DNA from 4 places in the Janthinobacterium sp. SUN120 genome. Region 2 is predicted to be linked to each of the others. Evidence: predicted binding sites of a transcription regulator. Region 2 holds the regulator's gene; each other region holds the start of a gene.

Region 1 (4,566 bases), on a different contig from region 2:
CGATGAAAATCATCGGCACTGACTTGTCGAGTTTGCTGAAGTCGGCATGGCGCGCCACGTCGGTGGTCAAGCGCACGGCCAGGTCGGTGCCCAGCGCGGCCAGCTCGCCAGTCGCCTGGCCACGGAAGTTGGCGCCCTTGAGCGCTTCGCCGAGCAGGCCGACCCTGGCGATCAGCTGTTCCTGCAGCACCTGCGTCAGCAGCACGCTGCCGCGGCGCAGAATGAATTCATTGATCCAGCGCGCCTTGCTGCGTTCCCAGTAGCTGCTGGACGTGGGCTGGTAATACATGCCTTGCACGAACGGTTCGAGCAGGCTGCGCACGCTGATGGGCTGGCCCGGGGCGATCAGCTTGACCTGCTGTTCCAGGTAGACGCGCAGCGCCGGCATCTGTGCCTCGACCACGGGCTGCAAGTCGCGCTCGAGGGCCTGGTTGACCACGCGGTGCACGCTGTGCACGGCGCCAAATCCGGCACCGAGGAGCGGCAGCGCGAGCAGGATCAGCACATAGCTGAGCTTGGCGGCCACATGCCAGGCGCGGGGACGGCGCACCAGCAGGCATTTTCTGGCCAGCTGGTAGCAGATGCCGAGCGCCAGCACGAAGCCGGCCGCGCTGCACAGCAGCATCCACGGCAGGGCGGTCCACAGCAGTTCGCCGCCGAACGGCACCAGGCTATTGCCCCAATTGACGAGTTGTTGGTTCATGTACATTGCTTTGATATGGATAAACAGGCAAGTATACCCATTGTGCAACGACATGGAGCGCGCTTGGTGTCAGTGCGCCATCAGCACCGGCAAGGTCATCTGGCGCAGCACGGTTTCCGTCACGCCGCCCAGCAGGATTTCGCGGAAGCGCGCGTGGCCGTAGCCGCCCATCACCAGCAAGTCCGCATGCACTTCGGCGGCCATGGCCAGCAGCGCCGCGCCGATGTCGCCCGTGGCGACGGCCGGGCGCACTTCCACGGGCACGCCATGGCGGCTCAGGTAGGCGGCGATGTCGGCGCCCGGATGGCGCGCCGGCTGCGCGTGGCCGACCGGCGGATGCAGCAGGGCCAGCACCACCAGGCGCGCCGCGCGCAAGAGGGGCAAGGCGTGGCCGATGGCGCGCGTCGCTTCCATGCTGCCATCCCAGGCCACCACCACCGTGTTGTCCACTTGTGCGAACTGGCCGCTGCGCGGCACGATCAGCACGGGACGGGCCGCGTTCAGCATCACGTAGGGCACCAGGTCGCTCATGGCGCCGGGCAAGGCTTCGCTGTCGTCGTGCTGGCTCAGCACGGTCAGATCGCTGTAGCGGGCGCTGACGGCCATGCCGCCATCCTCATCGTCTTCGATCAGGCGCCGCTCGAGCGAGACGGCGCCGGCCTGGCGCGCCAGCGTCTCGAACTGGTCCAGCGCCTGTTCCGCTTGCCCGTGCAAGGCTGAAATCTGCGCCGCCACGGCCGCGCCGCGCATGCCGCGGTTGTTTTCCAGGGTAAAGCGCGACATGCCCGTCATGGCGGCGCCGATCAGGTGCGCCTGGTGCGCGTGCGCCAGCCGCGCCGCGATGGCGATGCGTTGCGGCGCATGGCGCGACAGGTCGGCGTGGACGAGGATGGATTTGTAAGCCATGTTGTCACTCGGTAGTCAGGATGGCAACAAGGCTAGAACGGCAACACGGGCAAGTCCAGCATTGCCGTGCCGGCCGGGGCTTTTCTTATGCTGGGCTTGATGTAAGTCAAAAAAAGAGAGGCCAAGGCCATCTGCAAGTGCGCAGCCAGGAATTTGCAAGCTGTTTGATGTGCATCAAAATGCCTGCCCCGCCGCCAGCCATAATGGCATTGAACTCCTGGCCCCTCCAGTGGTCTGCATCGGCGCCGGCGCCATCTGTCCGGCACTTGCTTGTGTGACGCAACAACGCTGGCCGTGGCGGGAGTTCACTCTTCAAGCGGGCGCGTGGTGTTCCGCTTTCTCAGCCCAGCGCAGCCGGATGGCGTCGATGGCGGGCAATTCCCCGACAAACAGGTCGACCAGCCGCGCATCGAAATGGCTGCCTTGTTGCGCCCGCAGATAGCCCACGGCGTCCGACACCGACCATGCGCGCTTGTACGGGCGCACCGAGGTCAGCGCGTCGAACACGTCGGCCACGGCGACGATGCGCCCCGCCAGCGGGATCGCTTCGCCCGCCAAGCCGTTCGGGTAACCGCTGCCATCCCATTTTTCATGGTGCGACACGGCGATGGCGCGCGCCAGCGCCAGCATGCCGCCTTCCGCATGTTCGCCGATGATGTCGCCGCCGATGCGCGCGTGCGTCTGCATGATGGTCCACTCGTCCGCGTCGAGCTTGCCCGGCTTTTGCAGGATGCGGTCGGGGATGCCGATCTTGCCCACGTCGTGCATGGGCGCCGCGTGCAGCAGGTCGTCCGCGGCGGCCTCGTCCATGCCGGCGGCCACGCCCAGCAGGCGCGCGTAATGGCTCATGCGGATCACGTGCAAGCCTGTTTCATTGTCCTTGTATTCGGCCGCCAGGCCCAGGCGCTGGACGATCTGCAGCCGCGTTTCCTTCAATTCATCGATGCGCACCAGCGACAGGTGCGTGCGCACGCGGGCGCGCACGATGGCGGGGCTGAGCGGCTTGGTGATGTAATCGACGGCACCCGCCTCAAAACCGCTCAGTTCGTCGCGCATGTCGTTCAGGGCCGTGACGAAAATGACGGGAATGGCGGCCGTCAGCGGCGCGGCCTTCAGCTGGCGGCAGGCGTCGTGGCCGCTCATGCCGGGCATCATCACGTCGAGCAGGATCAGGGCCGGGCGCTCCTGCTGCGCCAGTGCCAGCGCCCGCGCGCCATCCTTGGCGAACAGCAGCGCATAATCGTTCTGCAAGATCTGGCGCAGCAATTGCAAATTGGCCGCCTCATCGTCGACGATGAGAATCACGGGCCTGGCTGGTGCATTCATGGGGACTCCGGGGCGTAGGTGTGCAGCAAGTCGTGCAGCAGCGACTGTGCTTGGGGGAAATCAAAGTCGTCGATGGCATGCAGCAGCGGCGTCAGCTCGTCCGCTTGCGCGCCCATGGCGTGCTGCAACTGTGCTTGCGCCGCGTCGTCGAGTTCGCCGCGCCGCAAGGCGCTTAACAGGGCATTGGCCGCTTGCCGGACGGCGGGCGCGTCGATGGCCGCCCCCGTAGCCGCCGGCAAGGCAGGCGGCGCCAGCCGGGCGATGGCGGCCGTTGCCGCCGGCCATTGCGTCAGCAGGGCGCCCAGGATCTCGTCGAGCTGCAGTGCCGTGGCGGGAGCGGTACCGGGACCGGGACCGGGACCGGCGCAGCATTGCTCCAGCGCCGCCAGGCTGGCGGCCAGTTGCTCCAGTCCCAGGTTGGCGGCCACGCCGCGCAGTTGGTGGCTGTGCGACAAGAGCGCCGCGTGGTCGCGCGCTTCGATGGCGGCCAGCAGGGCGGGAGGCAGGCGCGGATGCTCGCGTCCGAAACGGGCCAGCGCCGCGCGGTAGGCGCTGTCGTTGCCGGCCCAGCGCTGCAGGGCGCCCGCATGGTGCAGCACCCGTCCGCCAGCGGGCGGCGGTGCGAGGCTATCGTCGGCCGGGTCCGCCGCCAGGCCCAGCACGCGCGCGATTTCCAGCGCCAGCGCCTGCCATTCGACGGGCTTGGTGGCGAAACCGTCCATGCCGGCCGCCCGCGCCGCCTTGCGGTGCGCCTCGAGCACGCTGGCCGTCATGGCGATCACGGGCACGCGCGGGCGTCCGTCGCGCAGGGCGGCGGCACGGATGGCTTGCGTGGCGGCCAGGCCATCCATGTGCGGCATTTGCAAGTCCAGCAGCAGCACGTCGAAGTCGTCCTGCTGCGCCAGCTGCAAGGCTTGCGCGCCATCGCCGGCCGTGACCACCGTGTGGCCACGCTTGCCCAGCAGTAAGCTCAGCAGTTCCAGGTTTTGCGGCACGTCGTCGGCGGCCAGCACGCGCAGGGGCGGCAGGCGCACGCTGCGCCGTTCGCTGGCGGGCAGCGCCGCCTGGCGCGCCGGCAGCAAGGGCAGCATGACGTGGAACACGCTGCCGTGCGGCAAGGCGGCATCGGCCCAGATGCGCCCCTGCATCAGGGTCACCAACTGCCGGCTGATGGTGGTGCCCAGGCCCGTGCCGCCGAAGCGCCGCGTGGTCGAGGCGTCCGCTTGCACGAAGGGATCGAAAATGGCGTCGCGCCGTTCCGCGGGGATGCCGATGCCGCTGTCCTGCACCAGCAGGTGCAGCTGGCCCTCGTCGCGGCGCGCCGCCAGGCTGACGACGCCGCCGGGCGTGAACTTGATGGCGTTGTCGAGCAGGTTGCCCAGCACTTGCCGCATGCGCAATTCGTCGCCATGCAGCATGGCCGGCAGTTGCGGGTCGTACTGCACCTCCATGCGCAAACCCTTGGCGCGCGCATGGATGCCATACGTGGACGCCAGCTCATCGACCAGCGCCAGCAGGCTGTAGTCGCGCAATTCCAGCGCCACGGCGCCCTTGTCCAGCTTGGCAGTATCGAGCACTTCGTTGAGCAGGCGCAACAGCGAGCGGCCGGATTGGCGTACGGTATCGAGGTG
Region 2 (4,566 bases):
GAGGATGCCCAGCAGCGACTGGCCCGCCACTCTGACCATGGTCAGATACTTGCGTTGTTCCGTGTCGAGCCTGGTATTGCCCAGCAAATACACCATGCCCAGTACGGCATTGAGGGGCGTGCGGATTTCATGGCTCATGTTGGCCACGAAATCGCTCTTCGCGCGGTTGGCCGCCTCGGCCCGGTCGCGTTCCTGTTCCAGCTCCGCCGCGCGCGATTCGAGTTCCTGCTGCAGGCGGTCGCGTTCGCTCATCAGGCCGTTGAACGCTTCCGTCAGTTCGCCGATCTCGTCGCGCTGCTGCACCGGCACGGGCGTGAAGCGGCTGCCGCTGGTGCGCAGGGCTTGCAGGGTGTCGCGCAGGCGCACCAGCGGCGACAGCAGGCGCACGGTGACCCAGCCCAGAACAAAGGCGGCCAGCAGCGAGGCGAGGATGCTCCACAGCACCAATCGGTACAGCACGCCATCGAACGGTTCGAAGGCATCCTCGACGGGGAGCGAGGCGGCCAGCAGCCAGTTCACGGATTTCAGGCGCTTGAAGCTGTTGACGGCCGTGATGCCGCGGCTGTTGGTGCTGACCATGCTGCCTTCGCCATCTTCCTTCAGCAACTGGGTCGTCGTCAGGTTGGCGTTCGGCTTGCGCGGTTGCAGCAAGCGGCTGGTATCGGGGTGCAGCACGTAGCGCGGCACGGCGCCGCGCGTGAGAATGAAGTAATAGCCGTTCTTGCCGATCTTTTCCGAGCGCAGGCGCCCCAGCAGATTGTCCTTGTACAGGCGCAGCACGCCGATCACTACGCCGGCCACCTGGCCATCGGCGGCCAGCACGGGCGCCACCATCTGCACGATGGGCATGCCGCTCGACTTGCCCAGCATCGGTTCGGTGATCATGGGCTGGCGCGTGCGCAGGACGGTCTGGAAATACTCGCGCTCGGCGACGTTGATGCCGGCGCGCCCCGCCACTTCCGGCATGTCGGCCACGACGGCGCCATGCGCGTCGAGCACCAGCACGTCATCGAACAGCACCAGCATCGAGCGGCGCGAATAGTATTCGCGCAATTGGGCGGGCCGGGCGATCAATTCCGGCGGCTGCTGTCGGGCCGTCAGGGTGACGATCTGCAGCAGCATGCCCAGCTTGTCGTCGAGCTCGGCAGCGGTGCGGGTGATCAGGGACGATTGCTGGCTCAGCAGTACTCGGGTGAAGTCGTCGCGCATGTGCTGCACCTGGATCATGGTGACCAGCGCGATCATGGCGATCGAGGTCAGGCTGGTGGCCAGCGCGACTTTTGCTTTAATGCCGAGAGGCTTCATGATTTCCTTTTCAGTACCGGGCGGCACAGGCGGCAGATAATGCTGTCAGGAATTTTCCTATCAATGCCCCAGCTTGGCAAGCGCCGCCGCGCAAATTGCCCGCCCCGTACGGGCTTTTGACGATGTTGCCATATAATTAAAGGCTGGACGTCGTTTATTCGCCGAATTTACGGTGAAATTGGTATACGGCAACCCTGTATGCGGCTGTATGCAGTAAACTTGTTGTTGCATTTTCTAAAAGGTACCGACATGACTGAAGCGCTACTCACTCCAACCTTGCCCACCGTGAACGTGGAGGCGTTGCGTGCGCGATGCTCGACCTGCAGCATGCATCAATTGTGCCTGCCGATGGGCCTCGATGTGGGCGACATGGACAGGCTGGACCAGATCATCGGCCGCCGCCGCAAGATTGTGCGCGGCGCCTCGCTGTTCCGTATCGGCGACTCGTTCCAGAACCTGTATGCGATCCGCCTGGGGCATTTCAAGACGTACCAGATCAATCCGGGCGGCGAAGAGCAGGTGACGGGCTTCCAGATGGCGGGCGAACTGCTGGGCATGGACGCCATCAGCGCCGACCGCCACCACTGTAATGCGGTGGCGCTGGAAGACAGCGAAGTGTGTGAAATCCCGTTTTCCAGCCTGGAACAATTGCTGGGCAATATGCCGACCCTGCTGCGCCATTTCCACCGCATGATGAGCCAGGAAATCACGCGCGAGCAAAGCGTCATGCTGTTGCTGGGCAATATGCAGGCGACGCAGCGCTTTGCCGCCTTCATCGTCAACCTGGCGTCGCGCTATGAAGCGCGCGGCTATTCGGGCAGCAATTTCCAGCTGCGCATGTCGCGCGAGGAAATCGGCAACTACCTGGGCCTGACCATCGAGAGCGTCAGCCGCCTGCTGTCGAAGTTCAAGAAGGAAGGCTGGCTGCGCGTCTCGAACCGGGAAATTGAAATCCTGCAGCCGGCGAAACTGAAGGCGATTACGGCCGGCACGGACACCTGCAAATAACAGCACCGTCAAAACCTGCTGCGCGTCGCGCTTTGCGGCCTGCGATGCTCGCTGTGCTATAGCACAGCTGCGCTTCTCAACCACAAATCACTGCCGCTCGCTACGGTTTTCCCAGCGCTGTACGTTATAGCTCTTCATCCGCATGCAGCGCGATGCTGCGCTGCAGGGGCCAGGTCCAGATGCCGGACAGGCGCCACTCGCGTTTGTCGTTTTCCACCAGCACTTGCCAGCGGCTGCGCTCGAGCATCGGCAGCGCCACGGAAAAATTGCCGGCCGCATCGGGTTGCACCAGCACCTTGATATCCTTTTCCGGCAGGGTCGCATGCGCCAGGTGCAGCTGCAAAGGCGCCTGATAGGCCTTGCCGAAGCTGTGCACGGAACCGGTCAGGCGCGCTTGCGCCACGTCATACGACAGGCGCGTATCCATCGCCAGGTCGCTGGCGATCGTGTCGCGCTTCAAATCCTGGTTGATCGCCTTGCCCTGCTTGTAATAATCGCCCACCACCAGCGCATCGGGCTGCGTAAACGCGATATAGCCCATGAAGCTGCCGACGACCACGGACAGGCCGGGGCCGATCATCAGCAGCCATGGCCAGCGATGCTTGTACCACGGTGCAACGGGTGCTTGCAGTTTCAGACTGTCGGACATGGTGTTTCTCCTGTGTAATCAGCCAGTCCCCGCATGGGGACCGGCCTTCCTGCAACTTCGTGGCGGCGGCGAGGGCACCCGGTCCCCGTCCGCCTTTCCTTGTTAACGTGGCACGATGAATACCGCGCTTTCACGCACATGCAGCGATGGGTCGTCCAGCGATTGCAATTCGATCGCAATCTTGTTCGAGCCCTTCTCTCCCACGCCGTGCGGCACGCGCAGGCGGATCGGCCAACCCAGCGTTTCCGTCGGCTGCAAGGTCACTTCTTCGCGCGTCAGCAAGGTCAGGCCCGGCAAGCCGGAAGCGCTGATTTTGAAATGCTGGCTTTGCTCCGACGTGTTCATGATCTGCAGGCGGTAGACGTTTTCGATCATGCCGTCTTCCACTTCGCGTCCCATGGAACCGCGGTCGCGGATCACGTCCATTTTCAGGGGCGTGCGCAGGGCCAGCGAAGTACACACGGCGATGATGATCAGGGCCAGGATGGAAGTGTAGATCAAGACGCGCGGGCGCATGGCGCGCTGGCGTATCTGCTTCGAATTGAAGTTGTTTTCCATCGCATGGTCGGTACTGTAGCGTACCAGTCCCCGTGGCCGGTCGACCTTGTCCATCACGCTGTTGCAGGCATCGACGCAAGCGGCGCAACCGATGCATTCATACTGCAGGCCGTTACGGATATCGATGCCGGTCGGACACACCTGCACGCACAGGGTACAGTCGATGCAATCGCCCAGCTTGTCGTTGTTGCCGGCCTTCTTGCTCATGGCGCCACGTGGTTCGCCGCGCTTGGCATCGTAGGTGATGATCAGGGTATCCTGGTCGAACATGGCGCTCTGGAAGCGCGCGTAGGGGCACATGTATTTGCACACTTGCTCGCGCAGCCAGCCCGCGTTGCCGTAGGTTGCCAGGCTGTAGAACAAGACCCAGAACCATTCCCAGGGACCGAAATTGAGCGTGGTCACCGACTGCGCCAGTTCCTTGATCGGCGTGAAGTAGCCGACAAAGGTAAAGCCCGTCCACAGGGCGATGGCGCCCCATACCAGGTGCTTGGCCGTCTTCTTGAACGCCTTGCGCACGGAGGGGCCCTGCTTGTCGAGGGCCATGCGTGCGCTGCGCGTGCCCTCGATGCGGCGTTCGACCCACAGGAAAATTTCCGTGTATACCGTTTGCGGGCAAGAGAACCCGCACCACACCCGCCCGGCAATGGCCGTGACGAGGAACAACAAATACGCACAGATGATCAGCAGGGCCGCCAGATAGATGAAATCCTGGGGCCACAGCACGACGCCGAAAATGTAGAACTTGCGTGTGGTCAAATCGAACAGCAGGGCTTGCCTGCCATTCCAGGTCAACCACGGCAAGCCGTAGAACGCGAGCTGGGTAAGCCATACGCATACCCATCGCCAGGTAGCGTAGCGTCCTTTGGCCTCGCGAGGGTAGATTTGCTCGCGGGCCGCATACATCTTGATGACTTGAGGTTCCATTTTTACTTTGCGGGTGCCTGCGGATTCGACAGGCTCCAGACATACGCCGACAGCACGTGTACCTTGGATTCGCCGAGGAAATCGCTGAAGGCCGGCATGGTGTTGCTGCGTCCCTTGCG
Region 3 (4,566 bases), on a different contig from region 2:
TCCTTATTTTCCGACCTTAACCTGAGCGAGCCGCTGATTCGCGCGCTCAAGGATGTCGGTTACGAAACACCGTCGCCTATCCAGGCGGCGACGATTCCATTATTGCTCGCGAACCGCGACGTGCTGGGCCAGGCGCAAACAGGCACGGGTAAGACCGCCGCCTTCGCCTTGCCGATCCTGTCGCGCATCGATCTGAAACAAAGCTCACCCCAAGCCCTGGTCCTGGCACCGACGCGCGAACTGGCCATCCAGGTCGCCGAAGCGTTCCAGGTGTACGCCGCCCACATCCCCGGCTTCCACGTGCTGCCGATCTACGGCGGCCAAAGTTACGGCCCGCAACTGTCGGCCCTGCGCCGCGGCGTGCACGTCGTCGTCGGTACCCCTGGCCGCGTCATCGATCACCTGGACAAGGGTTCGCTCGACCTGTCCAAGCTGAAAACCCTGGTACTCGACGAAGCCGATGAAATGCTGCGCATGGGCTTTATCGACGACGTCGAACGCATCTTGCAAGAAACGCCGGAAGGCCATCAAACGGCCCTGTTCTCGGCCACCATGCCTTCCGTCATCAAGCGCATCGCCACCACCTACCTGGTGAACCCGGCCGAAGTGACGGTCGCCGCCAAGACGGGCACGGCCGACAACATCCGCCAGCGCTACTGGCTGGTGTCGGGCATGCACAAGCTCGACGCGCTGACCCGCATCCTGGAAGCGGAAGCGTTTGACGGCATGATCATCTTCGCCCGCACCAAGCTGGGCACGGAAGAGCTGGCCGGCAAGTTGCAAGCCCGCGGCTTCTCGGCTGCCGCCATCAATGGCGACATCCAGCAAGCCCAGCGCGAGCGCACGATCCAGCAGTTGAAAGACGGCAAGATCGACATTTTGGTCGCCACCGACGTGGCCGCCCGCGGCCTGGACGTCGAGCGCATCAGCCACGTCGTCAACTACGACGTGCCGCACGATCCGGAAAGCTACACCCACCGCATCGGCCGCACGGGCCGCGCCGGCCGCAGCGGCGAAGCGATCCTGTTCATCACCCCGCGTGAAAAGAACTTGCTCAAAGCCATCGAACGCTCGACCCGCCAGCCGATCGGCATGCTGGAACTGCCGACGATCCAGGCCGTCAATGACGTGCGTATCGCAAAGTTCAAGGAACAGATCAGCGAAACCCTGGCCCTGGGCGAACTGGAACAGTTCCAGTCGCTGATCGAAGATTTCGAACGTGAACAGAACATTCCCGCCATCGAAATCGCCGCCGCCCTGGCGAAGATGGCGCGTGGCAATGTGCCTTTGTTGCTGGACAAGAACAAGGCGCGCGAGCAAGCCACGTGGCAAGACGACCGTCCTGCGCGTCAAGACCGCTTTGACCGCCCTGAACGCAATGACCGTTTCGAACGCAATGACCGCTTCGACCGCAACGAGCGCAGCGAGCGCCCGGCCTTCCCGAAAAAGGAACGCATCCAGCGTCCAGCCGACGCCGGCATGCAAACCTTCCGCATTGAGGTAGGTCATCAGCATGGCGTGAAACCGGGCAATATCGTGGGCGCCATCGCCAACGAAGCGGGCATCGATTCGAAAAACATCGGCCGCATCGAAATCTATGACGACTACAGCGTCCTGGACTTGCCGGACAGCATGCCGAAAGAATTGCTGGACCAGCTGAAAACCGTGTGGGTGGCGGGCCAACAGCTGCGCATCAGCCGCGACGGCGACGCACCGGACCTGGCGCCACCAGCCGCGCCGCGCAAGCCGTTCGCCGCCAAGTCCGCGCCAGCGTTCAAGGATGCACCGGCGGACGCGGGCGAAGTTGCCCCGCGCGCGCCGAAGAAGGAACGTCCACGCCCGGGCGTGACGGCCTACCGCATCGAAGTGGGCCGTGAGCACGCCGTAACGCCAAGCAACATCGTCGGCGCCATCGCCAACGAAGCGAACCTGGAAGCCAAGCATATCGGCCGCATCGATATCTTTGACAACTACAGCGTGCTGGACTTGCCAGAAGGCATGCCGCCGGAAATCCTCGACCACCTGAAATCGGTCGTCGTTTCTGGCCAGAAACTGCGCATCAGCCTGGACGATGGAACGACGGAGCGCAAGCCTGCGCCGCCGCGTCCGAAGTCGCCGCCACGTAAAACGTACAAGTAAGCCATCCCCACGGGCGCTCCGGCGCCTGTGTCGCGGATTGGAGACACATCCCCCACTGGCGCATTCGCGCCAGTTTTTATTTTCCCTCAAGAAATAAACATGGTTGCCGCGTTATGGTTGGCGGCAGGTACTGCCATCTGCCGGCAATGGCCACGGCTCCTTTGCATATTTTTATCGGTGCAAACGCCATATTTATTGCCTGCTGCATCGATACATAATTTTTTATTAATTATTGTATATGCACGCAATTTAAATTTTGCATTTCAATAAAATCAATCAAGTTGAATCAAAGTAAATCCTAAAACATAAATGAATTGACTTTTATTAAATTGTTTGACTGGCGTCACTGTCGTCGAGGCGATATATCATGGGTGCTTGATGTGGTATATTGTTTTTATGTTTTTGTTATGCTAGTTGAAAAAAAATAGAGGAGCGACGATGCGGGTCAATACGCCTATCACGCAAAATGAATACGTATTAAATGAAGGCATGACGATTGTTTCCACCACGGATTTACAGGGAAACATCAATTACGCCAATCAGTATTTCATTGAAGTCAGCGGTTTTTCAGAAATGGAACTGCTGGGTGCGCCACAGAATATCCTGCGCCATCCCGATATGCCGGCCGAAGCGTTTGCCGACCTGTGGGACACCATCAAGACGGGCATGCCCTGGACCGGCATGGTCAAGAACCGCTGCAAGAATGGCGATTTCTATTGGGTCTTCGCCAATATCACGCCCGTCATCGAAAGCGGCCGCCCGATCGGCTATATGTCCGTGCGCACCAAGCCCACGCGCGAGCAGATCAACGAAGCGGCAGCCCTGTATAAAAGTTTCAAAGACGGCAATTCTGCCAACCTGGCGATCCGCAATGGCCGTGTCGTGCGCCAGGGCTGGGCCGCCAAGCTGGCCGAGTGGCGCAAGCTGAGCCTGTCGCAAGACCTGGCCCTGCATTGCATCGTCTTCGGCGTGGTGCTGGCCATCCTCGGTTGCGCCGTGTGGAATATCGACGGCGACACGAGCACGGCCACGCGCAGCTGGCTCAGCGGTGCCGCCGCCGCAGCCGTGGCGCTGATGCTGTATTTCTGGGCCCATCTGCACAATTCCCTCGTCGCCCCGCTGGGCGACGCCATCACGGTGGCGCGCAAGATGGCCGGCGGCGACTTGACGGGCGTCATCGACAAGGTGCGCGACGATGACATGGGTCAATTGATGGCGGCCTTGCGCCAGACCAACATCAACTTGCACAGCATCATCGGCGACGTGCGCGCCAACTTCGAGGATATCCGCATCACCACGGCGGAAATTGCCACGGGCAATATGGACTTGTCCAGCCGCACGGAATCGCAGGCGTCCAGCCTGGAGCAGACGGCGGCCAGCATGGAAGAACTGACGTCGACCGTGCAAAACAGCGCCGACCACGTGGCCACGGCCAACGACCTGGCGGCGCAGGCGTCCACCGTGGCGGCCAAGGGCGGCACCATCGTCAGCGAAGTGGTCACCACGATGGATGAGATCAGCTCGTCGTCGCGCAAGATTCTCGACATTATCGGCTTGATCGACGGCATCGCCTTCCAGACGAATATCCTGGCCTTGAACGCGGCCGTGGAAGCGGCCCGCGCGGGCGAGCACGGTCGCGGCTTCGCCGTCGTGGCCGGCGAAGTGCGCAGCCTGGCGCAGCGTTCGGCAACGGCCGCGAAAGAAGTGAAAAACCTGATCGACCATTCGATCGCCACCGTGAACGCGGGCAGCGTGCTGACCAGCAACGCGGGTGCCACCATGGCGGAAGTGATCGCCTCGGTAGCCCGCGTGACGGAAGTGATGGACGAGATTTCCTCGACCACGCGCGAGCAGAACCAGGGCATCGGGCAAGTCAACCAGGCCGTCATCCACATGGATGGCATCACGCAGCAGAATGCGGCGCTGGTGGAGCAGGCGGCCGCGGCCGCCACCAACCTGGCGCAGCGCACCGACAGCGTGGCCCAGTCGATCGGCATCTTCAAATTGAAGGCGTCGCCCAAGCGCAAGGTTGCCGGCGTGGGCCGCAGCGTGGGCGCGGGCGTCGCGTCGCGGGCCTTGCTGAAGGCACGATAAGCATGCCACTCCCGCCAGCGCCATGCTGGCGGGAATCACTTCCGTACCCGGTACACCTCGCCGCTGCGCACCTGCTTCACCACCCCATCCCCGCCAAACAGAATCACATATTCCCCCTGCGCGCCCGAGGCCGCCGGATAGGTGTACATCCACACTTCCTTGCCGCTGTCGAAACGGATGGACGTGCTGTCGCCCAGCGCGGCGCGCACCTGTTCGCGCGTGCTGCTGCCCACTTGCACCGTCTGTTCCAGGGTGGTGTAGGGCACATTCTTGCTTGCTTGCAAGGCGCGCGTGCCGGAGCAGGCGGCCAGCAGCGTCAACAAGATCAGCGAC
Region 4 (4,566 bases), on a different contig from region 2:
TCAGGGTGCCGGCAAATTCGATCATGCGCTCGGTCGAGTCTTCGCGGCGGTTCAGCACCACGTCTTCCACGCGCTCGCGCAATTCCGGGTCCAGATTGTCGTACACGCCCACCATGCCGGCGTTGACGATGCCCATGGTCATGCCAGCCTTGATGGCGTGGTACAGGAATACGGTATGGATGGCTTCGCGGGCTGGATCGTTGCCGCGGAAACTGAAGGACACGTTCGACACGCCGCCCGAGATCTTCGCGTACGGCAGGTTTTCCTTGATCCAGCGCGTGGCGTTGATGAAGTCGACGGCGTAATTATTGTGCTCTTCGATGCCGGTGGCGACGGCAAAGATGTTCGGATCGAAAATGATGTCTTCCGGCGGGAAGTCCAGCGCATCGATCAATAAATGGTATGCGCGCGCGCAAATTTCGATCTTGCGCTCGAAGGTGTCGGCTTGGCCCTTCTCATCGAAGGCCATGACGATGACGGCCGCGCCGTAGCGGCGGCACAGCTTTGCCTGGCGCAGGAATTCCTCTTCGCCTTCCTTCATGGAAATCGAGTTGACGATGGCCTTGCCCTGCACGCATTTCAGGCCCGCTTCGATGACCGACCATTTCGACGAGTCGACCATGATGGGCACGCGCGAAATGTCGGGTTCCGAGGCGATCAGGTTCAGGAAGCGCGTCATGGCCGCCAGCGAATCGAGCATCGCTTCATCCATGTTGATATCGATCACTTGCGCGCCGTTTTCCACTTGCTGGCGCGCCACGGATAGCGCCTCGTCATATTGCTCGTTGAGAATCATGCGCGCGAACGCCTTCGAGCCCGTGACGTTGGTGCGCTCGCCCACGTTGACGAACAGTGACTCGTCATTGACGACGAACGGTTCCAGGCCCGCAAGGCGCAGGTCATGCGATGGGGCCGGCACGGTGCGCGGGGTGTTTTTCGACAGCAACTCGCCAATGGCGGCGATGTGTTCGGGCGTGGTACCGCAGCAGCCGCCCGCCATGTTCAGGAAGCCCGCGTCGGCAAATTCGCGCAGCAGGGCGGACGTGTCGGCTGGCAACTCGTCGAAACCCGTGTCGCTCATGGGGTTGGGCAAGCCCGCGTTCGGGTAGATGCACACGAAGGTGTCGGCGATCTTGGCCAGCTCTTCCGCGTACGGGCGCATCAGGGCGGCGCCCAGCGCGCAGTTCAGGCCGATGGTCAGCGGTTTCGCGTGGCGCACGGAATTCCAGAAGGCGGGCACGGTCTGGCCCGACAAGATGCGTCCCGACGCGTCCGTGACGGTGCCCGAAATCATCAGCGGCAGGCGCACGACATCCGGGTTTTGCTCGTAGAACAGGTCGATGGCGAACAGGGCCGCCTTGCAGTTCAAGGTATCGAAGATGGTTTCCACCAGCAATACGTCGGCGCCGCCTTCCACCAGGCCCTGCGTCTGCTGCAGGTAGGCGGCCACCAGTTGGTCGAAGGTGACGTTGCGCGCGGCCGGGTCGTTCACGTCGGGCGAGATCGACGCCGTCTTCGGCGTGGGCCCCAGGGCGCCGGCGACGAAGCGCGGCTTGTCCGGCGTGGAATATTTATCGCAGGCGGCGCGCGCCAGCTTGGCCGCCTGAACGTTCATTTCATAGGCCAGGTGGGCCATGTGGTAATCGTCTTGCGCGATCGTCGTGGCGCCGAAGGTATTCGTTTCGATCAGGTCGGCGCCGGCCGCCAGATAGCGCTCGTGGATTTCCTGGATGATGTGCGGCTGCGTCAGGGTCAGCAACTCATTATTGCCCTTGACGAACAGTTCGCGCGCGCCACTGTCGGCCGGCGCGGCGAAATCGATGAAGCGGCCGGCGGGGCCGCCGCGGTACGCTTCTTCGTCGAGCTTGTATTGCTGGATGATCGTGCCCATGGCGCCGTCGAGAATCATGATCCGCTGCGCCAGAATGGCGCGCAAGGTGGCTTCGGTCGGGGACATGGCGGGGATCACGGTATCGTTCATTTCATGCTTTCAATAGGCAAACGGGCGGCGGCGCGGCGACAAGACGTTACGAGGCGGATGCGGGTCAGCAGGATCAGCTGACGGAGAGTTGCCGGCCGGGTAGGGCAGGCAGAAGGTGGCAATCGCCTGATTTCACCGGGTCTAAAATTATACGGCATCAGACTGCTTTGGTTTTAAGCAAAAGCGGCCGTTCGCCCCACGGCAGGCCTTCTTGCAACACATCGCCTGCCGCCACGCCTGCTTCTGAAAATTACATTCCTGAAAATCTTACTCAAAACGTTAATTCTTCCAGCAAAGTTGGCAGAACGATATGGCGTCTAGGCTGTGGAAAAATTTCCACATTATTTACGCCGCATCAGCATATTTTTAATGAGTCGAATGGCAATAGCTGCAAAGGAAAGTAATTTTGATTTTAGCCAACACAGAGTGAGGGGAATAATGCTCAGAATAAAGTTTGCCAAGCAGATATTTTAATTATTATCAAAACCAATTGAATCAAAAGCATTAATAGTTGTCTTTGGGAATCGAACTAAACCATAATATTGGTTCTTCGAAATTAAATTCTCACCAAAAGTCACCAATATGTCACATTTATCTCGTGTCCTTCCCGGCATCGCGCTGCATCAACATGGTTGCCAGCCATGAAAAACCATCTGCTTGTCGCATTGTTTGTCATGCTGGGCCTGTCCGCCTGCGGCGGTGGCGGCGGTGGGGGCGGCGACACGGTGGTGGCGACCACGTCGGGTACGCCCGTGCTGCTGCCTGCCGTGACGGCCGTTTCGGCGGCGAATGTCGCCGTCGGTGGCAGCCTGGTGCTTACAGGCACGAATCTGAGTCGCGTGACGGCTTTCCAGGTGGGCGGCGTGACCGTTGCCACCAGCGCCGCCAGCGACACCAGCATCACCCTGACCATGCCGGGCGTGCCCGTATCGGGCGCCTTGAGCCTCGTCAGCGCCAGCGGCACGGCGTCCACCAGCTATAACGTCAATGTGTACCTGCCATTGAGCGTGGGCAGCGTCGCACCGGCGACGGGCGGCGTCGGTTCCAGCGTGACGATCACGGGCGGCGGCATGGGCGCCGTGACGGCGGTGCAGTTTGGCAATGGTGCGGCGGCAACGCCGCAAAGCCAGACGGCCGGCAGCGTGACGGTGCTGGTGCCTGCGGGCGCGGCGACAGGCGCGCTGACGGTGCGCGGTCCCTACAACGATGTGCTCAGCGGCGACACGTACACGGTGCTGGCCAGCGTGACGGTGACGTCGATCACCTCGGCCGTCAACAGCGGGGGCTTGTCCGTGACGGTGCAGGGCAGCAATCTCGACCAGGTCACTTCGGCGTCGGTGGGCAATACGCCGGCCGTCATCGTCAGTGCCAGTGCCAGTCAGCTGGTATTGTCTGCACCAGACTCGGCAACGGGCAACGTGATGCTGGCGGCTGCGTCGCGCATCGCCGTGAATGCGGGCACGGTGTCGGCCTTTACCCTGGGCAGCATTGATTTCGCGCAAGTACTGAATTTGAATGCCAGCAATACGGCCTTGCGCCTGACGCGCGGCAAGCCGGCCGCCGTGCGCGTGTCCGTGCTGGCCGGGCAGGCGGGCCAGTCCAGCCCGGCGGTCACCTTGAATGCGACCGCCGCCAATGGCAGCAATCTGGGCAGCATCGCGATGACGGGGCCGGCGCTCTTGCCGACGACGAAGAACGATGACAGTTTCAGCGGCAATTTCAGTGCCGTCCTGCCTGCAGGCTGGATCTTGCCCGGCGTGCGCGTGCGCGTGACGGCCGTCGGCAATGACGGCGTGCAAGTGAGCCAGGAAGCGGCGCCCGTGGTGGCCAGCCTGGCCAAGATCCGTCTGGTGCTCGTGCCCTTGAGCACCGATGATGGCGTGGCGCAACTGCCTGATGCCGAGGTGATCCGCGCCGCGCTGCTGCGCGTGTATCCGTATGCGACGGAAAATATCAGCATCACGACGCGCGCCGCACTGAGCATGCCGGGCAGCAGCACGGCCGACAGCTGGTGGAGCGATGCCCTGGGCAAGCTGGAAAACCGGCGCGCGCTGGAAGACAGCGGCGCCTACTATTATGGTTTCGTGCCGAAGATGTCCGTCACCAACGCCGCCGGCCTGGCCTACATCAACGAGCGCAGCAGCGGCAACGACTTTACGTCGGCCATCGGCCTCGATGCCCAGTCCAATAGCATCGCGGCGGTCGACCCATTCTCCAATCAATGGCCTCTGTGGCTGACTACGCTCGTGCATGAGCTGGGCCACAATCACTCGCTGCAGCACGTTCCCTGCGGCGGTCCGGCTGGCGCTGCTGTCGACTACCCATATGCGAATGGCAATCTGGGCCCGCAACCGCTGTACAACAGCAACTATGCAGGCAGCATCGGCCAGCTGAGCAAGGCAGTCTATGGCAATACGCCGATGAAGGACGTGATGAGCTATTGCAGCGGCGCCTGGTTCTCCGACTACAGCTATGCGCGGGTGCAGCAATTCCTGGAAAAACGCAGCACGCAGATTACGGGCAGCAATGTGCTGGCCGCCAGCATGGCCGTGGCCGAGAACGGCTACCTGACCATTTCCGGTCGC

Evidence for each region. Region 2 encodes FNR, which switches genes on or off when oxygen is low (the NO sensors DNR and NnrR bind a similar motif). Its sites were predicted from a motif close to TTGATNNNNATCAA; they were not measured.
Region 1: the regulator FNR is predicted to act here: its motif matches at 1,774-1,787, upstream of O0879_RS16565 (universal stress protein).
Region 3: the regulator FNR is predicted to act here: its motif matches at 2,454-2,467, upstream of O0879_RS24785 (PAS domain-containing methyl-accepting chemotaxis protein).
Region 4: the regulator FNR is predicted to act here: its motif matches at 2,388-2,401, upstream of O0879_RS27075 (IPT/TIG domain-containing protein).

Annotation. Positions count from the first base shown of each region.
Region 1 covers NZ_JAPUBW010000002.1:1,524,658-1,529,223, reverse strand. Annotated here, with positions in the region: gene O0879_RS16570 (hypothetical protein) at 1-703, opposite strand, end outside; gene O0879_RS16565 (universal stress protein) at 773-1,609, opposite strand; gene O0879_RS16560 (HD domain-containing phosphohydrolase) at 1,922-2,935, opposite strand; gene O0879_RS16555 (MHYT domain-containing protein) at 2,932-4,566, opposite strand, start outside.
Region 2 covers NZ_JAPUBW010000004.1:366,550-371,115, forward strand. Annotated here, with positions in the region: gene O0879_RS22235 (response regulator) at 1-1,305, opposite strand, end outside; gene fnr (fumarate/nitrate reduction transcriptional regulator Fnr) at 1,555-2,313, shown strand; gene O0879_RS22245 (FixH family protein) at 2,438-2,962, opposite strand; gene ccoG (cytochrome c oxidase accessory protein CcoG) at 3,065-4,447, opposite strand; gene ccoP (cytochrome-c oxidase, cbb3-type subunit III) at 4,450-4,566, opposite strand, start outside.
Region 3 covers NZ_JAPUBW010000006.1:69,458-74,023, reverse strand. Annotated here, with positions in the region: gene O0879_RS24790 (DEAD/DEAH box helicase) at 1-2,139, shown strand, start outside; gene O0879_RS24785 (PAS domain-containing methyl-accepting chemotaxis protein) at 2,578-4,233, shown strand; gene bamE (outer membrane protein assembly factor BamE) at 4,269-4,566, opposite strand, start outside.
Region 4 covers NZ_JAPUBW010000007.1:211,859-216,424, reverse strand. Annotated here, with positions in the region: gene metH (methionine synthase) at 1-1,981, opposite strand, end outside; gene O0879_RS27075 (IPT/TIG domain-containing protein) at 2,623-4,566, shown strand, end outside.